3 regions of the Petroclostridium xylanilyticum genome follow, and region 2 is predicted to be linked to each of the others. Evidence: riboswitches for the same ligand, from Rfam matches in the RefSeq annotation. Region 2 holds a riboswitch; each other region holds the start of a gene.
The links. Region 2 has a riboswitch for S-adenosylmethionine ahead of CIB29_RS06370 (homocysteine synthase). Riboswitches for the same ligand answer to the same signal wherever they lie in the genome.
Positions count from the first base shown of each region.

Region 1 (7,924 bases), on a different contig from region 2:
TTCCATATTTCATTAGATTTATAGCTGCATTTATATCTCTGTCATGCATTATTCCACATTCAGGACACACCCATTTTCTTGTTGATAAAGACATCTTATCTAAAATATATCCACATTCACTACATGTCTTGCTTGATGGATAATACCTGTCTGCTACTATAAACCTAATATGATTCCATTTACATTTATATTCCATTATTCTACGAAACTCGCTAAACATTTGTTCTTGTACGGATTTTGCTAATTTATGGTTTTTAACCATACCTTTAATATTTAAATTTTCCATACACACAAACTCTGGCTTGGCTTTCACCAGTTTAGCAGTTTCTTGATGTAAATAATTTGTACGAATGTCTTTTATTTTTTTATGGACTTTACGAATAAGGCACTCCAACTTAATAATGTTTTTAGTTTTCTTATAACGGTTTACACCTCCTTCTTTTTGTTTTTCATATTTTCTTGATAATTTACGTTGGAGTCTTTTTAATTTTTTATTTAATCTTCTTATTTCTTGACTCTTATTAATATTAGGTATTTTTCTACCATCATTAATTACTGCTAAATCTTTAACTCCTAAGTCAATGCCTATTCCATCTGAATACTTTTGGTTGTTGGTAGGTTTATAATCAATACTTACGGTTATAAACCAATTAAAACCATCAAATTTTATTCTTGGATTATAAAATTTTTCCGCTGTTTGTAATTCGATTCTATTTTCAGATAGTTTAATCCATCCTATCTTTTCAAGTTTTACTTTATCACCTTTAAATTTTAAATGTCCTAAATCTTCTCTGTGATAAAACCCTTGTTGTACATCTTTTTTGCTTTTAAATTTTGGATGTCCTTCTAAATCATAAACTGTCAATTGTCTACCTTGTCTTAATGCTTTTTTCTTAGTTTTTTCAGAATAATGTTTATTTTCTATTCTGAAAAAGTTTTTATAAGCTATGCATAAATCCTTTATTGCTTGTTTTGGTATTTGTGCTGAAACTTCATTTAACCAATTATATTCAGGATTTTTCTTTAGTTGTGTTAGTTCCTTTCTTAACTCTTCATCGTTTATAAACTTGCCACCGTTTTTAAAATTTTCTAATTGCTTAGATAAAGCCCAATTATAAGCCCATCGTGCTACATCTGCACATTTCTTTAATAAAGTCTTTTGTTTATTGTTAGGTAATAATTGTACTCTAATTGTCTTTATCATCTTCGGTCAACTCCTCAATCATTTTACGTGCTTTGTTTGCTCTTTTACCTTGAAGTTTACAAGAAAATACAGTTATTATTTGCACTAAATCTTCAACAAGTTCTTGTTGTTCAGTTTTTTCTGTACTATCTATTACTTCAATTTCACATCCATACAGATTAGATATATATTCCACCAATTCAAAACCAAATCTTAACAATCTATCTTTTTTAATATTTAATACTTGTTTTAATTGGTCATGCGAATAATATCTATATCCATTAGCACCTGTATGATGTGGAATAAGTAATCCTTTTTTGTCCCAGTTTCTTAATGTTTGAGGAGTTTTTCCAACTAATTTAGAAAACTCATGTATAGTATAATACTTCACATTAACCACCTCTAATTGTATTAGACTATACTAAATTATAAATGTCAACATTAATTTATGACTTTTTATAACTTTTTATTAACTGTTGTCAATCCCTATAAAACAGGCTTATTTGTTTTAAGTATACATCATTTGAAGGCTGGAGTGAAGGAGTTTTTATATAAATATGAAAATAGTGGGGAGTGAGGAGTAAAACCGAAACCACAAAAAAAGTCCGTTTTAGCAGGAAGAAGGGATGCGACTTGGGGACGGTTCGTCTGTCGAATGCGCTTTTCATGCGACTGAGGAACCGTCCCCATGTCGAAGCCCTGAGCAATCAAGCATATTTTCATCATTATTTGTGCCGTTTACTTTATTAATGTATTATTTTCTGTAGTATTTTCATATACCCTTCACTATCAGTAACCTGAATGAAATCATATTCTCCACAGAGTTTATTCAGTATTTTCAACGTATCGTCGGTTGAACCCATGTCGACTACTAAAATATTGGGTACGGTCCCCCCGTGATGATTATTCAAGCTCCGCCATACAATCGACCGGATGATCCCCTCTATTGTGTCTTGCTGATTTTTAACGGTAACAATTATGTATATATCATCTTTTTTATACTGTATGCCAGTTAAAGTATTATAGATATTAAATCCCATCTGGATTGCACCGTACACAGCAAAGAAACAAACCAGGGATTGAATAAGAATGTCCAGCATGTTGCATCACCCCACTACTACTATATGCGGATGCTGTTGTTTTGGTGAAACCTTGTTTTTTGTACTTTATTTGCAGTATGGGCGTTTGTAAAAAAATAAACAAAAACCTATCATTGGAGTTATCAAAAAAATTCCAATGATAGGCTTAGTTATGTTTCTGAAATTACATGGAACGCACCAAGTATTTTACATATCTCAATTCTATTAAAGGCTTGCTTCCTTCTTAAGTATTTCCGCCTTATCTGTTCTCTCCCATGGAAGATCTACGTCTGTTCTTCCGAAGTGTCCGTAAGCAGCGGTTTGTTTGTATATTGGTCTTCTCAGGTCAAGAGTCTTGATAATGCCGGCAGGTCTCAGGTCAAAATGCTTAACAATGAGCTCTTGGATCTTTTCTTCCGGAATCTTTGCAGTTCCGAAGGTTTCTACCAATACTGAAACAGGCTTTGCTACACCGATAGCATATGCAAGCTGTACTTCACATTTTCTTGCCAATCCGGCAGCTACAACGTTCTTTGCAACATATCTTGCAGCATAGGCAGCAGATCTGTCAACTTTTGTAGGATCTTTTCCTGAGAAAGCGCCGCCTCCGTGACGAGCATATCCACCATAAGTATCTACGATAATCTTTCTTCCTGTTAAGCCTGCATCTCCCTGTGGTCCTCCTACAACAAACCTTCCGGTTGGGTTGATAAAATATTTGGTCTGCGCATCCAATAACTCTGCAGGAACAGAAGGCTTAACTACATGCTCCATGATATCCTTTTCAATTGTATCATGATCCACTTCAGGACTGTGTTGGGTGGATACGACAATTGTATCTATTCTAACAGGTCTGTCATCTTCATATTCAACAGTTACCTGAGTCTTTCCATCCGGACGGAGATATTCAAGAGTACCATTCTTTCTTACTTCAGCCAGTTTTCTTGCCATTCTATGTGCAAGTGCAATAGGCATAGGCATTAATTCAGGGGTTTCATCACAAGCGAAGCCAAACATCATTCCCTGATCTCCTGCACCTATCGCAGCTATCTCTTCTTCACTCATTTCACCTTTTTTAGCTTCCAACGCTCTATCAACCCCCATAGCAATGTCAGGGGATTGCTCGTCTATTGCAGTCAAAACAGCACACGTATCACAGTCAAAGCCATATTTTGCTCTATCATAACCTATTCCACGAATTGTTTCTCTTACGATTTTGGGGATATCTACATAACAGCTGGTGGTAATTTCTCCTGCTACCAATACCAGCCCGGTAGTAACAGATGTTTCGCAGGCTACTCTTGCCATTGGGTCCTTTTCAAATATTGCGTCCAAAACAGCATCAGAAATTTGATCGCAGATTTTATCTGGATGTCCCTCAGTAACAGATTCTGATGTAAATAACTTTCTCGACATATAACGTTCTCTCCTTTTATAAAAATATTAAACCCCTCTTGCTGACAGTAAGAGGGGGTAATTAACCACACTTTCTCCTCATCTCTCAGAACATTTATTCTGAAGGAATTGGCACCTTCGCTGACGCAGGTTGCCGGGTTTCACAGGGCCCTGTCCCTCCACCTCTCTTGATAAGGAAACAATTATTATTAATTTAATTCGAGTATAATATAGCATATATCGACAAAATAGTCAACCATTAAAATATATGATAGCTTATACTCATTACCAAAATACCGGCAGCAATTACCCCTAAGGATATAGCCGGTATCGCATATTTCATTCTCATATCCAGCATCGCTGCTATCATAGCCCCCGTCCATGCCCCGGTACCCGGAAAAGGAATTGCAACAAATATAAACAATCCAAAAGCACTATACTTCATTACCGTTTCAGCTTTCTTCATGGTTCTCTGCTCAATCCGTTGTATTATTCCTTGAAAGTATTTGGTTTTCCTTAAAAATGAGAACAGCGGCCGCATATATATAATAATAAATGGTATTGGTATTAGATTTCCCAACACACTTAATATATATACTACTTTCCAGTCCATATTCATCGCCATACCTACCGGAATGGCTCCTCGCAATTCCAATACAGGCACTGCAGCTATTGCGAGAACTGTTAACTCATTACGTAATTGTCCAAAGATTTCAGAAATAAACTCCATGTACTGTACCTCTTTATAAAATGATAAAAATATTTTTACTATATAAGTATTACTAAGTACTTTACATTGTCTATTTTAGTTCACAGTTCACGGTTCACGGTATTTTCTTGGCTAATTTCTGTGAACTGAGAACTGTGAACCGTGAACAAAATAACAATAATGTAACATACTTAGTGTTATTTATATATTAAACTGTGTAATGATTTCCGCCTATTTTCCCTCACTATTTTAATATATACGCAAATAAAAAGCAAATGTTTATTTAAACTCACGTATTTAAACTCTCATGCCTTCCGGTAATAATATAAATTACCCATTCCCCCAGGTTTGTTGCATGGTCAGCGATTTTTTCTATATATTTGACTATAAATATAAAGGTGGTAGCCTGATTGATATTCTGAGGGTTTTTTCTCATAAGTTCCTGCAAATCGTTAATAATGGACTCAAAATAATTATCTACGGTACTATCCTTGGAACAAACATCCTCTGCCATTTTTATATCATTATTGATGTATGCATCTATAGCGCTCCTAACCATATCACGGGCTACGGATGCCATTTTAGGAATATTTACCAACGGTTTTATATATTCTTCATCTGCAATCTTTAGTATAAGTTCGCTAATATCTGCAGAATGGTCAGCAATTCTCTCCAGGTCAGTGATCATTTTCAATATGGATGTAATCAGTCTTAAATCCTTTGCCAGGGGCTGCTGGGTAGCTATCAACCTGATGCACTTTTTTTCTATGGCTCTTTCCATCTCATCTATTTCGTCATCCTGTTGTATTACCTTTTGTGCCAGTTCTTTATCTTTTTGTTTTAAAGCAAGAATAGCTTCTTCAATAGACTTCTCTACCAAACTTGCCATACGTACAACATCATAGTGCAAATCCCGCAAACTTTCATCAAATCCATGCCTTGTACTCATGCCTTTCCCCCCTTATGCTAAATTTGTTAAATAACTATATCGCAATAGGCAATCTAATTATGAACTCTGTTCCTTTTCCAACTTCACTTTTCACCTGAATATCTCCATTATATAAGTTTACAATATGTTTCACAATCGAAAGACCTAATCCCGTCCCCCCTTGGTTTCTGGAACGCCCTTTGTCTACCCTGTAAAATCTTTCAAACAGTCGTGGAATATGTTCGTTCGCAATTCCTATACCGTTATCACAAACATGAAACTCTATATTTTTGTTGAATCTTTTACATACAATCTGCACTTCGCCACCGGGGTTGTTGTATTTGATTCCATTATCCACAAGGTTAATCAACATTTGTTTTAACCGGTCCCTATTGACATGTACCTGTGAGATGGAGGGTTCCATATCATAATATACCTGTACATTTTTCTTCTCTGCATTCTGCGAAACAATATCAATGACTTCTTTTATAATATCCTCTAAATTGTAATCATCTATGCGTACATCCTGTTTCATTGTTTCTATCTCTGAAAGTTCAAGAATATCCTCAATAAGCACGGTAAGTCTTTCTGCTTCTATGTCAATAATATCAAGAAAGCGCTCTGCAACTTCCTCATCATGTATGGCTCCACTCTTTAAAGTATCAATAAATCCTTTAATAGAAGTGAGAGGAGTTTTTAATTCATGAGTAACGTTAGATACAAATTCACTTCGGATCTGTTCCAATTTTCGGATGTTAGTTACATCCTGTATGATAAAGAGCGTCCCTATAACACTATTTTTTTCTGCTTTGGTTTCTATGGGTGAACGGTAAATCTTATAATATTTATCATCATATTGAATATCAAGAACCTGCTGTTTCTCAGGCGTTAAAACATCACTGTATTCCTTTAGAAATTGATTGAAAGCATGGTTGCGGACTACCAGAAGGATATTTTCTCCTATAATCTTTTTATTTTTAATATTAAACATCTTTATAGCAGTATTGTTTATTAAAATGATGCGATTATCGTTATCTAACGCAATTAATCCACCGATCATGCTGTTAATGATGGTTTCCATTTCAACATTTTTCTGCCATAGTTCCGTAATGGTCTTATCCAGTTCATTCTTCATGTGCATAAAGGAATGCGCAAGTTCACCAATTTCATTGTTGACATCAATGTTTATACTTCCCTTAAAATTTCCCTTTGCAATACTTCTAACAAAGTTTGTTAACTGCTTTACAGGTTTGGTGAATTTATTGGTGAATTGTATTCCCAAAAGACCTGCAATAACAAATGCAACAAAAATTCCCAGGGCAATATAGGAAACCATTTTTTCCCTTATATTGTTGATATCCTCAATAGGAATGGACAACCTAAGCACGATAGGTTCAGGCTCTCCCTCTACTCTTATAGCCACATATTTCAGATAATTTCCTATAGAAGTACTATAGCGGGTACTCTCACCAATGCCATATTCAAAAGCCTCTATAATTTCCGGACGATTTGCATGGTTTTCAAGAGTTGTATAATCTGTAGATGAGTCCCCCAAGACTTCCCCCTGTTTATTAATAAAAGTTACCCGGATTTTTGTTGTTGCTCCATAATCCACAGCAAGCTCATTTAATTTATCTGTATTGCGAGTTCCATTTATCAACTGGACTTCTTTTTTTATCAAATGCCCTACAACCAACAGCTTATTTTCTACTTCGGAGACATAATGTTTTTGGGCTACTTGATAGGAAAATACCCCGGTGATTAGCGTGCCAAGCAATACTATTAGGATATAATTAATCATGATCTTTTTCTGCATGACCATTATTCTCCTATCCCTTCAACTTATAACCAACGCCCCGGACCGTTTCGATATAATTTTCCGCCTCGTCCTCAATCAATTTCCTTAAATGCCTGATATGAACATCTACAGTTCTTGTTTCACCGCAGTAATCATAACCCCAAATCTTATCCAGTAAGACATCCCTGGACAATACATGCCCTTTATTGAGTGCAAGTATTTTCAAAAGTTCAAACTCCTTAAGTGTTAACTGAAGCAGTTTATCCCCTTTGTAAACTTCCCGCTTATTTAGATTAATGGTAATATCCTTTATATGAATGGTTCCCGTTTCAGTCTGCGCCTCCGGTTCATAATTTGTCCTACGAAATACGGCCTTGATTCGTGCGACCAGTTCCCGAACACTAAATGGTTTGGTAATATAATCGTCCGCTCCCATTTCCAGGCCTAAAACCCTGTCAAATTCTTCACTTTTTGCAGTAAGCATAATAATGGGTATGTGCTTGGTTTCATCCATAGAACGCAGTGTCCTGCAAACATCCAACCCGTCCATTCCCGGAAGCATTAGATCCAACAAAATCATATCCGCCGGGCTTTGCTTAAGCTTTTGCAGGAGATCCTCACCCTTTTCAAAGGTAGTTACTTCATAGCCATGCTTTTGAAGATTATATTGAATCAATTCACGAATATGCATTTCATCATCAACTACAAATATTTGTTTTTTATCCATCCTATTCACCTCTAACTTTTAGGTCCCTACTATTTACTTATCATTATTGTAACATAATACCTATACAAACTTAATACTTTTTTTAATAAAACAAGGCTAAGTTCA
Region 1 is NZ_NPML01000013.1:293,784-301,707, forward strand. It holds gene CIB29_RS09165 (RNA-guided endonuclease InsQ/TnpB family protein) at 1-1,204, opposite strand, end outside; gene CIB29_RS09170 (MerR family DNA-binding transcriptional regulator) at 1,188-1,574, opposite strand; gene CIB29_RS09175 (glycosyltransferase) at 1,930-2,283, opposite strand; gene metK (methionine adenosyltransferase) at 2,488-3,678, opposite strand; SAM riboswitch class I at 3,754-3,855, opposite strand; gene CIB29_RS09185 (COG2426 family protein) at 3,917-4,387, opposite strand; gene phoU (phosphate signaling complex protein PhoU) at 4,656-5,315, opposite strand; gene pnpS (two-component system histidine kinase PnpS) at 5,350-7,110, opposite strand; gene CIB29_RS09200 (response regulator transcription factor) at 7,124-7,819, opposite strand.
Region 1: linked by a shared signal. The riboswitch ahead of metK (methionine adenosyltransferase) and the one ahead of CIB29_RS06370 (homocysteine synthase) in region 2 are both predicted to bind S-adenosylmethionine.

Region 2 (7,924 bases):
TTAAGTTTTTTTCTTGCAGGAGTTATAACGGGTCCTGTAGAAGAATTGACTGCTGCAATCAGGGATATGTCTGATGGAAAGCTAAATCGAAAGGTTGAAATAAGAGGAAATGATGAAATTGCTCAATTGGGAACAGCTTTTAATAAAATGATCGAACGTTTAAATCAGGTGGAAGAAAAAAGGCACCAATTTGTATCCGATGCCTCCCATGAACTTAAAACACCCCTGAGTTCGATTAAAGTGTTAGCAGAGTCCCTTATGCATATGCAGCAATTGGAGATGCCGATTATAAAAGAGTTTTTGAGCGATATCAATAACGAGATCAACCGTTTATCAAGAATTATTGATAAACTCCTTATGCTTACCAGGATGGATATCTTTGAAAATGAATTGGAAATGAAAAATGTCAACATGAAGGCGCTTTTGCAGGGAATAGTAAAAAGCTTATCTCCTTTGGCCGGGAAAAAGGGTATAGAATTAAGATTAAAAGCTAATGAAGATATTTTTGTACTGGTTGATGAAGATAAAATATGGGAGGCAATTTTTAATATTGTTGACAACAGTATTAAGTATACTCCGGAAGGAGGAAATGTAACAATAGACATTGATAAGTCTGAATACAGCGTTACTATCATTGTAGAAGATAATGGGATTGGCATTTCCGGTACTGAAATAAACAAAATCTTTGACAGGTTTTATAGAGTTGATAAGGCAAGAGCGAGGGAAACCGGCGGTACAGGGCTGGGGCTTTCAATCGCATTGGACGCTGTAAAGCTTCATGGAGGAGATATACAGGTAGAAAGCGAAGAAGGAAAGGGAAGTAGGTTTAAGATTACTATTCCTTATCGTGAAACTTAATATTTTCGTAACAATTAGTAATGTTTTTGTAAACTTTATCATATATACTTATTCAAGCTATAGTATGATTTTTTGGAGGTTTTTGTATGAAAAAAATATTTCTGGTCTCAGTATTACTTTTAATTATTGCTTTTATGTGGGGTTGCAGTATGGGTAGAGGTGATATAAAAAAATCAGCGGACATGCTTCAGGCAAAACCACAAAATAAACAAAAAATAAACTTGTATTTTACCGATAAGGAAAATAGTAAAATATTATCCGAGACCAGAGAAGTTGTTGTGGAAGATACAAAGAAATTGCCTAAAATCGCCATACAGGAATTACTAAAAGGGCCTGTAAGTTTAGAAATGAAAAAAGCCATTCCGGAAGGGACTAAGTTACTGGATATTAAGCAAGAGGGTACTTTAGTCACAGTTAATTTTTCGAAGGAATATTATAAATCGGGTGATATTGGCGAGATCGTTGCACGCTTTTCACTGGTGAATACATTATCTGATTTACCTAATATACAGAAGGTATTGATTTTAGTAGAAGGAAAAGAACTTATTGGTCCCAGCGGCAAACCTTTTGGACCTTTAGGTAAAGATGACGTAGTGTTTGAAGCCGCTCCTTCAGAAAAAGACAAAACTACATTGACGTTATACTTTGCCGGAAATGGCTGGGAGAATCTCGTACCTGAGAAGAGAGTAGTAGTGGTTAAAGATAACGAGCCTGTGGAGAAATATGTAATAGAAGAGCTTATTAAGGGGCCTAAGGATAAAAATCTTTTTGCTACGGTACCCGCACAAACGAAACTGCTTTCCATAGAAACAAAAGAGGGTATATGTTTTGTAAATTTGTCCAATGAGTTTAGGACAGAACACCCCGGGGGATCCGCAGGTGAAATTATGACGATTTATTCTATTGTTAATTCACTTACCGAGCTTGAACATATTAATAAAGTACAATTTTTAATAGAAGGACAAAAGATTGAAACCTTTAAAGGGCATATGGCATTAAAAGAGCCTGTTGAAAGAGATCCTGAAATTATCAAAAAGTAATTTTTATTGACAAATGTTAAAGTCAATGTTAAAATCATATTAATTTAATAAAGGTTAAATCTTATCAAGAGTGGCGGAGGGACTGGCCCAGTGAAGCCCGGCAACCGGCGTAAATCGCAGTGGTGCTAAATCCAGCAGGTTTTTACCTGAGAGATAAGAGGAATTAATAGAGAAAAATAATAAGCCTCCTGTCTCACAGGAGGTTTTAATTTTTGTTTTTTAAGGAGGCAGTAATATATGAGAAAAAGAAATCTAGGTTTTGATACGTTGCAAGTACATGCAGGGCAGGTGCCCGATTCTGCTACCGGCTCGAGGGCCGTACCCATCTATCAGACGACTGCATATATGTTTAGAGATTCTGAGCATGCTGCAAATCTTTTTGCATTAAAAGAAAACGGACACATATACACCAGATTTTCCAATCCAACGCAGGAAGTATTTGAAGCAAGAGTTGCAGCTTTAGAAGGTGGTGTTGGCGCCCTGGCAGTAGCTTCCGGCCATGCTGCTGTTGTATTGGCTATCCTTAATATAGCAGGAGCAGGAGATGAAATAGTTTCCGCAAGCACATTATATGGTGGTACCTTCAACTTATTTACGCACTCTTTTCCGAAACTGGGGATCAATGTGAAACTTGTGAATCCTGATGACCCGGAGAACTTTCGTAATGCTACTACAGAAAAAACCAAGGCCTATTTTGTTGAAACGATAGGAAACCCGACCATTAATGTTGCCGACCTGGAAGCAATAGCTAATATTGCTCATGAGAATGGAGTACCACTCATCGTTGACAGTACTTTTACAACTCCATATTTGTGCAGACCGTTTGACTTTGGTGCTGATATAGTGATACATTCTGCTACCAAATTCATAGGCGGGCACGGTACTTCTATGGGAGGAATTATTGTAGACAGCGGGAAGTTTAACTGGGATAACGGAAAGTTCCCTGGATTATCTGAACCCGACCCCAGCTATCACGGTGTCAATTACGTAAAAGATATTGGTGCGGCTGCTTTTATTATCAAGGCCCGCGTTCAACTATTAAGAGATTATGGGCCGGCGGTTTCTCCGTTTAACTCTTTTCTATTCCTTCAAGGTTTGGAGACGCTTTCACTTAGAATGCAAAAGCACTGTTCCAATGCACTGGCGATAGCACGGTATTTGGAGAACCATCCAAAAGTAGGCTGGGTCAATTATCCCGGTTTGGAAACCAACAAATACTACCATCTGGCACAAAAGTATCTGCCGAAGGGACAGGGAGCAATATTTACTTTTGGTCTTGAAGGCGGGGTCGAGGCAGGAAAAAAATTTATCGATAGCCTGGAAATTTTTTCACATCTTGCCAATGTCGGAGATGCAAAATCCCTGGTGATTCATCCTGCAAGTACCACGCATTCCCAGCTTTCAGAAGAAGGGTTAAAAGCTGCAGGGGTCAGTCCGGATATGGTAAGGTTATCTATTGGAATAGAAGATGCAGAGGATTTAATATTCGATTTGGAACAGGCAATTGACAAAGCGACTAAATAATTTCAGGCATGAGGGGGAAACTAGTAGTGAGTAATACTGCAAGCAGCTATAAACAGTTTTATACCTTTGCAGAAAATGAAGATTTTATTTTAGAATGTGGTAAAAAGTTTGGCCCTATTACTGTTGCCTATGAGATATTTGGTGAGATGAATCAGGATAAAACGAATGTTGTATTAATAACTCATGCATTAACAGGGGATTCCCATGTTACACGGCATGACCCTTACGATCCTAAAGAGGGGTGGTGGGAAAAATTTGTTGGAAAAGGTTTGATGTTTGATACCTCCAAATATTGCTTTATTTGTTCCAATGTGTTAGGGGGATGCCAGGGTACTACCGGTCCGTCTTCTGTAAATCCTAAAACAGGAAAAAGGTATGGGATGGATTTCCCTATTATTACTATAAAAGATATGGTGAATGTTCAAAAAAGGTTACTGGACTACCTGGGAGTCAGTCATCTGGTATCAGTAGTGGGCGGTTCTGTGGGGGGAATGCAGGCACTGGAATGGGCAGTACAGTACCCTGAAATGGTAGGCAGTATTATTGTTATGGCAGCACCAAAGAGCCTGAACCCACAAGCTATTGCATTTAATGAGGTACAGAGAAAAGCAATCACCCTTGACCCTTACTGGAATAATGGAGATTACTATGACAACAAGAATCAGCCCGAATCAGGGCTTTCCCTGGCCAGAATGGTTGGTATGATTACATACCAGAGTGACGAATCTATGTTAAAAAAGTTTGGAAGAAGAGCCAGAGAAGGAAATAATCTCTTCGAAAGCTTTAATAACGAATTTGAAGTAGAGAGCTATCTCCACTACCAGGGAAAAAAACTGGTACAAAGATTTGATGCCAACAGCTACCTTTATCTTACCAGGGCAATGGATTTATTTGAATTGGGGAGAGACTTTGGCGGCATAGACAATGCTTTAAAGGCCTTTAAGGGAAAAGCATTGGTAATAGGAATAAGTTCTGATATTCTTTTCCCTGTATGTCAACAGAAGGAGCTTGTGCAGGATATGAAGAGGAATAATATTGATGTGGAGTATAAAGAAATAAAGTCACCCTTTGGTCATGATGGATTTTTAATTGAATCAGGGAAAATGGAGCCCATTATTAGAAATTTCTTTGCTAAATTATGACATATTTGAGGTATGAAATTTAAAATATCAAAACGAAATCTAACAATAGAATTAGTGGACAGTGGAAAGTGAGCAGTATAAACATTTTCAGTGGATTATACTCTCCACTCCTCTAGAATTAAACTTGAATCAAGCAACGAAGAAGGAATACACCTATATAACAAAGAACGTGCATATAAATATAAATAGGGCAAGCCCACAGGTTTGCCCTCATATAAAAGCATATTAGCGTTTTTGCCCTGTATTATATTGATCTATGTATTTAAGCACATTTCTTACATAATTTTGAGTCTCGGTATAAGGTGGAATGCCACCATATTTGATTACACTATTAGGTCCTGCATTGTAAGCAGCTAATGCTAATTTTATGTCACCATTAAATTGATCTAGTTTCTCTCTTAGGTATTTAGTTCCACCATGAATATTTTCGGATACATTCCAAGGATTTTTTATACCGAGTACTTTAGCGGTACCGGGCATTAATTGCATTAATCCTTGAGCCCCCTTTGGCGAGAGAGCGTTTGCGTCAAATCCAGACTCAGCTGCTATAACAGCTTTAATGACATTAGGGTGTATATTATACTTTTGTCCTGCTTCATATACAGCCTTTTCAATAGAAGACATGAGCTGAGATTTATCTGCTGGTTGATTATCCAAAGCAGTATCATTTTTGCCCATCGCAGTATCAAGCATTTCCTGAAATGGCACAGGACTTTCTTTTACAGGAATTTTAAGCGGAGTCCGAGCTTGTATACTATCTAATTTTTCTTTAAATATATCACTAACCCTTATATTCATCATATCACCCGGTAAGTTTTATAAGTTAAATATATTATATTCCATATAAGAGGTAAAATCAATTAAAAAAATACGCAATGATAGCATAGTTAAAAAATTATTCCATATCAACTATGGAAAAATCACTGAAACTGAATTCACCAGTATTGATGCTTCTTCTACGTTTTGGTTTTTTTAAAAAAAAGTTATAACTATATTTTTTGCATGCGTAACTCCCGGAGACAACACCATGTATTGGACATAATATATCATTCGTAAGGGGTATGCGTCTCCCACGTTTGCAATTACAACACATAGGTATTTGATCTTTAGCTTTCATTGAAATCCCCTCTTCTTTGGTATGGTTTACTTAATTATTATAACATAAGAGTTCAAAAAATGGAAGTATTTAGGAATAAAATCTTTATTTTATTTAGCAATTTTATATGGATGTTTTTATTTTTCTGGTATAATTATTGTAGAAATAGTTCATGGTTTACAGTTAATAATTCATAGTGATATACTATGCTTCTACAAACTACCAACCACGAACTACGAACTATAAAAAAGTTGGTGATAGATATGATATTTTCTAAAAGAATGGAAGGACTTGCGTCTGCTATATTTGCCCACTTGGATAATAAAAAGAATGAATTATTATCCCAGGGTAGAGAAGTGATTAATTTTAGTATTGGGACTCCTGATATTCCGCCCGCACCTCATATTATTAAAACGATGCAGGAAGCGGTAGGGGACCCGGGGAATTACATATATGCGGTTAAGGACAAACCTGAATTGATAGAAACGGTTATTGAATGGTATGGTAGAAGATTTGGTGTACAGTTACAACCGGATGAAATAACATCCCTTATGGGGTCGCAGGAAGGTTTGGGGCATATAGCACTAACTTTAGCTGACCCGGGAGACGTTGTAATGGTTCCTGATCCTGGCTATCCTATTTTTAGCGTAGGTCCTTCCATTGCATGTGCAAAGCTGCATAAAATGCCGTTATTAAGAGAGAATGACTTTCTTATTGATGTAGATGCAATAGATAGTACTACGGCCCACAATGCTAAGATGATGATCGTTTCTTATCCTAATAACCCGGTTACTGCTGTTGCACCACCGGAGTTTTATGAAAAGCTGGTATGGTTTGCAAAAAAATATGATATTGTAGTGGTTCATGATAATGCCTATTGTGAACTTACTTTTGATGGAATAAAGGGGGGCAGTTTCCTGAGTATTCCCGGAGCAAAGGATATTGGCGTGGAATTTAATTCGTTGTCTAAAACCTATAACATCCCCGGTTGTAGGATATCTTTTGCGATGGGTAATAATAAAGTAATAGAACAATTAAAAATATTAAAATCTCATCTGGACTACGGAATTTTCCTGCCGGTGCAGGAGGTAGCTATTGCTGCATTGCAAGGCCCGCAAACTTATGTACAGGAAACTGTTCAGACCTACCAAAGGAGAAGGGATATACTTGTTGAGGGCCTAAAAGAAATAGGGTGGATGATTGATAAGCCTCAGGCAACTATGTTTGTATGGGCGCCTATTCCCAGGCAATATTCATCTTCGGTAGAATTTACCTTTGATTTGCTGGACAAGACAGGCGTAATCGTAGTTCCAGGCAGCAGCTTTGGTGAAAGAGGAGAAGGATATGTGCGTCTTGCGCTTGTTCAATCGGAGCAGAAAATTTTAAGGGCAGTTAAGTTGATTAAAGAAAGTGGAATCATTTAGAATGTAAAGTTAAAACTGATTAAGTTATACAAAAAATGCAGACTATCACTAGTCTGCATTTATGTTTCCAGGCTTAACCATCTTTTCAATGAAGTATTTGTGAAAACTGAGGTCATTGGTTAGTTCGGGATGAAAGGAAGTTGCCAGCATATTGTTCTGCTTGCATGCAACAATTTTATCATCTACTTTAGCCAGCACCTTAACGTCGTTCCATGCTTCTTCAACATAGGGGGCACGAATAAATACCAGCGGAATCTCAGCCTCTGAAATTTCTGGTATATTAAGCGTAGTCCGAAAACTGTCCAACTGGCTTCCGTAAGCATTACGACGAACCTGTATATCCATAGCATTCAAAAAAGTTCTGTCATGGTTACTAATCTTTTTCGCCAAAAGAATCATTCCAGCACAGGTCCCCCATACCGGCATACCTTTTCTGATCCTTTCCGCCAATACATCCATCAAATTAAAATCATCAAGCAGTTTCCCTATGGCGGTACTTTCACCACCGGGCATAATCAGTGCTTCTACAGAGTCGAGTTCCGGTTTCGTCTTTACTACTACAGGCTGCACATTATCAAACTGATGTAACATTGTTATATGTTCAGCTACAGCACCCTGAAGCCCTAATACACCTATTTTTATCATGTTAACCTCCACTGCAGATCAGTCCGTTTTTACCATCCACGTTCGGCATATAGATTTTCTTTGGCAATCTGGCTGATTTCCAAACTATACATAGCTTCTCCAAGGTCTTCTGAAACTTCTGCCAGCACTTTAGGATCGTTGTAATAAGTGGTAGCCTTGACGATGGCCCTTGCCCTTTTTTCCGGGTCGCTTGAT
Region 2 is NZ_NPML01000011.1:130,283-138,206, reverse strand. It holds gene CIB29_RS06380 (sensor histidine kinase) at 1-858, shown strand, start outside; gene CIB29_RS06375 (GerMN domain-containing protein) at 945-1,898, shown strand; SAM riboswitch class I at 1,957-2,058, shown strand; gene CIB29_RS06370 (homocysteine synthase) at 2,136-3,422, shown strand; gene metX (homoserine O-acetyltransferase MetX) at 3,449-4,564, shown strand; gene CIB29_RS06360 (lytic transglycosylase domain-containing protein) at 4,790-5,365, opposite strand; gene CIB29_RS06350 (aminotransferase class I/II-fold pyridoxal phosphate-dependent enzyme) at 5,924-7,084, shown strand; gene pdxT (pyridoxal 5'-phosphate synthase glutaminase subunit PdxT) at 7,133-7,729, opposite strand; gene pdxS (pyridoxal 5'-phosphate synthase lyase subunit PdxS) at 7,759-7,924, opposite strand, start outside.

Region 3 (7,924 bases), on a different contig from region 2:
CTATTCTTATCCGCAGCAGGACACAATCATCACAAGCAAAGATAAAGAGGCGAGAATCTGTTTTGTAGAAACAGGGCCGCTTAGAGCAAAGGTTAGAATAGAAACAGCGCTGGAAGTACCGGAAACATTATCACCGGACAGGAAGACAAGAAGCACATTCAAAAGGAGATTGCCCATTGTTACCTGGGTGACATTGGAGGTGGGTTCCCCTGTCTTGAAGTTCAAGACAAAGGTAAAGAATACGGTAAAAGACCACCGGTTAAGGATTCTTTTCCCTACAGGACTTTGCAGTGAGTATTCTTATGCAGAAACACAGTTTGATGTTACACAACACAAAATTGTTCCTGAAAGCTATGATGATTCCAATATACCTGAAAATGTAAAAAGAATTATTATTGGAGCAAGAGAACCGGAACCTATCACCATTTTCCCTCAGAGGGCCTTTGTTGACATTCATGACGGCGGAAAAGGAGTGGCTGTTTTAAATCAGGGATTGCCTGAGTATGAAATCCTAAAAGAGAAAAATACAATCGCTCTTACTTTATTCAGAGGAGTCAACTGGGTGGCAAGGCATGACCTACTGACCAGGATAGGAGATGCCGGGCCGGCAATATGTACCCCGGATGCACAGTGCTTGCGGACGATGGAATTTCGCTATGCCCTTTATTTGCATAAAGGGGATTGGAAAGAGGCTAAGGTACCCAAATATGCCGACTATTTCAATACGGAATTCCGGGTAGTAAGGACGGACCAACACCAGGGGGTACTGCCGGATGAACAGGGATTTATGCAATTAAAGGATGAATCTGGAAATTTAAAGGTTACAGCAGTTAAAAGAGCGGAAGATGGCAGCGGTTTCATTATAAGATTTTATAATACGACAGAGCAACAGGCAGAAGCAGGTATTTCGCTGGCACTTAAAATCAAAAATGCATACTATGTAAACCTAAATGAAGAAGTAAAAGAAAAGATTGAAGCTGTAGATGGGAATACCATTAAAGTCATCGCCGGGCCCAAGAAAATCATATCTGTAAAAATAGAGCCTGAGCGGCAATACAGCGCTTTAGAAGCAAAAAATGAAAGTGTACAAAGGGTAGACGGTGATATTGACCAGGAATATGATTTTAGTGAGTACCAGGCTGTAGAATTTATTACAGAAGAAGAGATTGAAAAGGAAGAAAAAAGAGCGGCAGAGACGGAAAGTGAATTAGCAGAAAAACAGCAATTGTTAGAAAGATATAAAGACGAAATAAAAGAATTAAAATTGATGGATGACAAGGGCTTAGTTGAGGTACAGTTTGAACTAAGCAAAATGGAACTGGATGTTGAAACCTACAGGAGAACTGCCCTTGAAGCCAGGTTATCAGCAGTTTTACTGCGTAAAAAATATATGGAAACGTATTGCACGCACCAAGCTTCATATGAAATGTTTATGGCCAAGGCAGATCAGCAGATAAGAGAAATTGGATATAAATTAAATGATGCAAGAGTAAGTAAAAGAGTCTACGAATATATAGTAGATGTTAGCAAACAAAATCTAAAAACTTCTTAAAAGTGAGAAGATGTTTTTTGAAAATGCTATTAGCTCCTGATTCATTTAAAGGTACTATGTCATCTATAGAAATAATAGAAAATCTTTCAGGAATAGCACATATGATATTTTATACAGAGATTTCGCACTTAAAAAGTTTTTAGGGCGATAGCCCGTTGATTTATAAGGATTCACGAATAGTCAATGGGAATATGATAATTTCCGATTTTTACTGGAAATTATAGAGAAAAAATTTGCAAAATAAAAGCATCCCTTTTATAATGTTTTTGCTAAAAACTTCACATAAAAAGGATGCTGATAGAATGAGCAAAAGTTATTTGAAACAATTACTCTACGGGCGTAGAAACTGTATTAATGTTTATAATAATGGCGTTTAATTTAATGCAATTATATTTTTTCCGGTGTATTAGAGGCTTTAGAAAGAAACGTATGCTACAGATAGATATTATTGAAGATATAAAAGATGAAAGATTTATAATAGAAGATGATTGGATAAATCCATTGTTTATGAAGACTTAATCCAAAACAAAAAACTGGAAATTGATTTTGCGAATTTTTGGGGTAGGGGGAGGTGTAACTATTTTTACAACCTATCGGTCTGTATTGTTGCCAAATTTTAAAGTAAATATAAAAAATAACAATTTAAGTAAAAATAAAATTTCCACTGGAATTTTGGTGCGAAATCTCTGTATTTTATAAAAAAATAGTTGACACGGAATAAAATTTATGCTATTCTATGAAAAGTAAATAAAACATATATTAATACTCGGAATTCTTATCAAGAGAGGTGGAGGGACTGACCCAAGGAAGCCCGGCAACCAGCGGTAATGTATGGTGCCAATTTCTGCAGCATGTTTAACATGTTGAGAGATAAGAGAGAAAACAAAACCTCTTCTTTTATCTTGAAGAGGTTTTTTTAATATACTTTTTATGCATTATAAAGTTGAAGGGGGGAGCTATTTGATAGAGATCAGGAAATTAAGTAAGATTTATAATACCCATGGTACAATGACTCATGCGTTACAAGATATCAATCTCACTATTAATGATGGAGATATATTTGGCATTATCGGGCTAAGTGGAGCCGGAAAATCGTCCTTGATTCGATGTATTAATCTACTTGAGAGGCCAACTTCTGGTGAAATATTGATAGATGACGTTGATTTAACAAAACTTAGTTCGGCATTTTTACGAGAGGTTAGAAAAAAGATAGGAATGATTTTTCAGCAGTTTAATCTTTTAATGAATTCAACAGTATATGATAATATTGCATTCCCTTTAAAAATATCCAAAGTACCAAAAAGAGAAATAGAAAAAAGGGTAGATGAACTCTTAGAACTTGTAGAACTTAAAGATAAAAAATATGCATATCCTTCACAATTGTCAGGTGGACAAAAGCAAAGGGTGGGAATAGCAAGAGCACTGGCCAATAAACCGGATATAATCCTTTCAGATGAGGCAACGTCGGCACTGGACCCTACAACTACAGAATCAATACTAAATCTTCTTAAAAATATCAATAAAGAATTTGGTATTACAATAGTAGTTATAACTCATGAAATGTCAGTCATAAAAAAAATATGTGATAGGGTAGCTGTTATGGAGAACGGAAGGATAGTTGAGGAAGGCAATGTAATTGATATCTTTTCAAATCCAAAGACACTAGTGGCAAGAAGATTTTTAAAAGATATGTTTGCAGAACTTCCTGAAGGTATTTTGCTTGATGACCGCAATCAGGAGGAAGAAATTTTAAGAGTTTCATTTGTAGGAGATAGTGCAACAAAACCTATCATTTCTTATATGATTAAGAAATTTAATATTGATGCTAATATCATCGCTGGTACTGTCGATAGGATACAAAATGCAGTGGTTGGAAATTTACTTATAAAGCTTGTTGGAGATAAGGAAAGTATTTCATCCGCAATAAACTATCTCACAGAAAATAAGCTAAGAATTGAGGTGTTAAAAAATAATGCCCCTTGAAGTACTAAATTATATAAAAAATTTATGGCAGCTATTGCTACCTTCTTTGTTAGAAACACTGTATATGGTTTTCTTTTCAACTTTATTTTCAGTAATACTGGGGCTTTTTCTTGGTATTATTCTAGTAATAACAGATAAAGGGCATATCTGGGAAAAACCTCAATTAAACAAAATATTGGGTTCGATAATTAATATAATGCGTTCAATACCTTTTATTATATTGATTATTGCCATATTTCCCCTATCTAGGTTGATTGTTGGGACGTCTATAGGTTCTACAGCAGCTATCATACCTTTATCAATTGCCGCTGCGCCCTTTGTTGCCAGGGTAATTGAGTCTTCTTTAAAGGAGGTGAGTTGGGGAGTAATTGAAGCATCTTTATCTGTTGGTGCAACTATACCTGAAATAATATTTAAAGTTATGATTCCTGAAGCTATGACATCATTGATACTTGGAATAACACTGACAATCATAAATATACTAGGATATTCTGCGATGGCAGGTGCTATTGGTGGAGGTGGATTGGGAGACCTTGCAATAAGATATGGCTATCAAAGGTTTCAAACAGATGTTCTTATAGCAACTATCATTATCCTGGTTATTTTGGTAGAAGTTATACAATTTATAGGAAACTTTTTTGCGAAGAAAGTTAATAAAAGATAAAAGGAGTAGATACGTCATGAAAAAAATAAATAAGTTTTTATCAATATTAATAATATTTTCAATTATAGTGTTAGCAGGTTGCTCAGCTACAGATTCAAATGTTGACAGTACTAATGCAAACAAAGCTGAAGAAAAAACTACGAAGTTGGTGGTTGGCGCGACACCTGTTCCCCACGCGGAAATATTAAATTTTGTAAAACCAATTCTTAAAGAAAAAGGTATTGAATTAGAAATAAAAGAGTTTACTGATTATACTACACCTAATATAGCATTAAACGATAAACAACTGGATGCAAATTTTTTTCAACATATACCATACATGGATGACTTCGCTAAAGAAAAGAATATTAAATTAGTGGCTGCTGCAAAGGTGCATGTAGAGCCTATGGGTGTATATTCAAATAAAATAAAGTCAATAGGTGAATTGAAAAATGATGCTTCTATTGCAATACCTAATGATGCAACAAATGAAGGAAGAGCATTACTACTTCTTCAAAAACAGGGGTTAATTAAACTAAAAGATGAAAAAAATCTTACGCAGACCCCAAAGGATATTATAGAAAATCCTAAAAATCTGAAATTTAAAGAATTAGAAGCAGCACAACTTCCTAGAGTTTTACAAGATGTTGATATTGCAGTTATTAACACGAATTACGCCCTTGAAGCAAAGTTGAATCCTACAAAGGATGCATTATTTATCGAAGATAAGGACTCCCCGTATGCCAATATATTAGCGGTGCGACCGGATAATGAAAAAGACCCTAAAATTATGGAACTTGTAAAAATATTAAATTCAGACGATGTGAAGAAGTTTATAAATGAAAAGTATAGTGGAGCCATCGTTCCCGCTTTTTAAACAAAATAATAACCATATGGCACATTCAAAATTACCATATGGTTATTTTTATTGAGGTTTTGATAATGCTATACATTATCCTTTTGGGTAAATTCCTGTTGCTGTAAGCAGCATTTTCCGGCCCAAAATAACGTCGTATTAACAGTGCTAGAGAAAACTAAAAGCTCTGATAAATGCTATATTTATCAGAGCTTTTCTACGCGGCAGATGAAAATGAGCGAAAGAAGTATGCAGCGCAGGTATTAAATAACTTCAAGAAAAGAATAACAGGTACTGTGCGTAAATGCAATAAGGATTGTACCATATTTTACAATTCAGGACATGTAGGCCCCGATATATGCCAGAGCCTGGATCTCTGTAATTTGGAGAGAAATCCAAGGCACAGGACTTTTCTTACTATGTAGGAAATTGTGCTTTGTTTACAAAGTGTAATTTACTATATATTTTCAGAGGTTTCTTCATAAATGTATGAGAAGTTTGCACTGCAGTATGAAATACGATGAATGGAGCGGTTTGGACTGATTGCTATGGTGGTTGTGACCCTTGGTGTTTAAAAAAATCCTTAATTTTCAAATAGATTTAAAAAATAATCAAAATTTTATTAATTTATGAGTAGAATATTGATAAAATAAAATCATATTTTTACTTTAAAAGTTCCCAAGTTTTTAAAGACGAACTGGCTTGGAAAGGAGGCTATAGGGAGATTTTAATTATGTAGTTGTTCTTTGAATCAAGCTGCTGTATACTGTAAAAAAATTTATTATTTAGAATATAAGTCATTCAACTTTCAAAAATTGACTTGATATTTTACAACGGATCACATTGAGGTGTGGTGGTCTTTGATTACATAATGCTGATGTTTTGAGAAGTGTATAGAAAAGTATCTTGTATGAAATGAAGTGGATAAAAATGTAGCTTTTGAAGCACATGGATTGGATGTAGAAAACATGACAGTTGAATGTGAAAATATATAAACATATTTTTGAAAAAGGATATATGAAGCTTCAAAAACCTTTAAAGGAGTATTTTAACGCTATAGAACAGGATGTGGAAATATGAAAAATAATATTGTAACACTAAGAGAGGTGCTAAAAGATGCAGAGGCAGGACATTATGCTGTCGGGTCCTTTTCACCCAGATATACGCCGCTGATAGGACCCATTTTAAATGTAGCCCAGAAAAACAGTTCGCCTGTTATTGTACAAATCTCGCAGAGGGAACTGATCCTGTACGGGATTACTCCAGGGGAGTTTGCTGGTGAGTTTTATAAATGTGTAGAAGAGAAGGACATTACCGTACCGGTAGTCTTGCACCTGGACCACACCAAAGAAATTAACTTAATTAAAAAGGCTGTAGACGCTGGGTTTAAATCCGTTATGATTGATGCTTCTGAAAAGAAGCTGGATGAAAATATAGCCATAACAGCGGCGGTGGTTGAATACGCCAAAAAGTTTGGAGTTTCTGTGGAAGCCGAGTTGGGCAAAATAGGTACTACAGACTTTGTAGAAAGTGATAATGATGAGGAGATGTATACCGTATCATAAAAATAGGTAATCAGAAGCAGTTTTCATTATGCTAAAAGAAATGCTATAATATTTATATAGCAGCAAAAGACGAAAAGATAAAGAGTGGCTGTTATTATATGAATCAAAATTAAACATAATGATAAAAAGAAGGTGCGAGTGTGAAGATAGTACAGGTGATAAAGGCATTTCAGTTTGTAGAATATTAAGATACAATTTATTTTCTAAATCGGTAGTTTAAAAGTAGCCAAAGCTTACAGCGGCGCTTTTATTAAAGACGGGAAATGGGGGAACTCATTTGTTCAATCTGTATAGTATTAAGAATAAGCTTATTGTCTTTTTTCTTATAATTATTATTATTCCTTCGACATTGATTACTTCTGTTATGTATTATCGTACAAAGATAATTTTAATGGAAAAAAAAGGGGATTCTATTATCAACAATTTACTCCGTACCAGTCGTGTAATGGATAGTATATTATCTGATGCTGAAGACCAACTAACTTCTTTAACTGCAAGTCCCGAATTTTACAATGAACTCAAAAAATTCTGCCGAAAAGATGATTACTCTCAGGATAGAGAAACTGAATATATCTGGAATAAGATTTTTACTCTTCAATCGTACCGCAGATACATTCAAGCTATATACATCTATCTTTATGATCAGAAAATAATGTTTACATCTTATAACAGCCGAAAAGTCTTAGAAGTTACTAAACCGAGCTATTATCATTGGCTAAGTATTCCGGTGAATACTGATACTAACAGCTCCGGGTGGGTGCTGTCACACGGCGTTACACCAAATGTTACCGACGTTGTAGGAAGTGTTTTTATACTAAAAAAGAAAATAAACAATATCTATGAAGGGAAGGCTATTGGTGAAGCTTGTATCGCTATCAACTTGCAAAGCATCAGATATAGTTTATTAGATAGTTCAAAGGAAGGTAAAGAAGGAGCAGCTTTAATACTTGATAATGACCAAATTATGCTATCTTCAGGAGATGTTAAAGATTTAGGTGAAAAAGCACCTTATTTTAACAGGATTTTAAATTTGAATCAGGGATATCTTTTAGATACGGTGCATGGGAAGAAAGTGCTGATTGGATATACCACTTCTAAATATACAGGATGGAAATATGTTTCTCTAATACCCTATAGTGATATGATATTGAATGTTGGCAAGGTAAGGAATTTAGCCATAGGTGTAAGTTTTTTATCGGCGGGATTGGCATTTTTTTTAGCATATATTTTTTCACAAAGCATTTATAAGCCTATCAAAACAATAGAAAATTCCATGAAATCTGTTCAGTCTGGAAACTTTAAAGTACAAATTACCGAAGAAAGAA
Region 3 is NZ_NPML01000019.1:206,248-214,171, reverse strand. It holds gene CIB29_RS13265 (alpha-mannosidase) at 1-1,552, shown strand, start outside; SAM riboswitch class I at 2,325-2,429, shown strand; gene CIB29_RS13255 (methionine ABC transporter ATP-binding protein) at 2,513-3,535, shown strand; gene CIB29_RS13250 (methionine ABC transporter permease) at 3,525-4,199, shown strand; gene CIB29_RS13245 (MetQ/NlpA family ABC transporter substrate-binding protein) at 4,216-5,055, shown strand; gene CIB29_RS13240 (class II fructose-bisphosphate aldolase) at 6,111-6,599, shown strand; gene CIB29_RS13235 (sensor histidine kinase) at 6,877-7,924, shown strand, end outside.
Region 3: linked by a shared signal. The riboswitch ahead of CIB29_RS13255 (methionine ABC transporter ATP-binding protein) and the one ahead of CIB29_RS06370 (homocysteine synthase) in region 2 are both predicted to bind S-adenosylmethionine.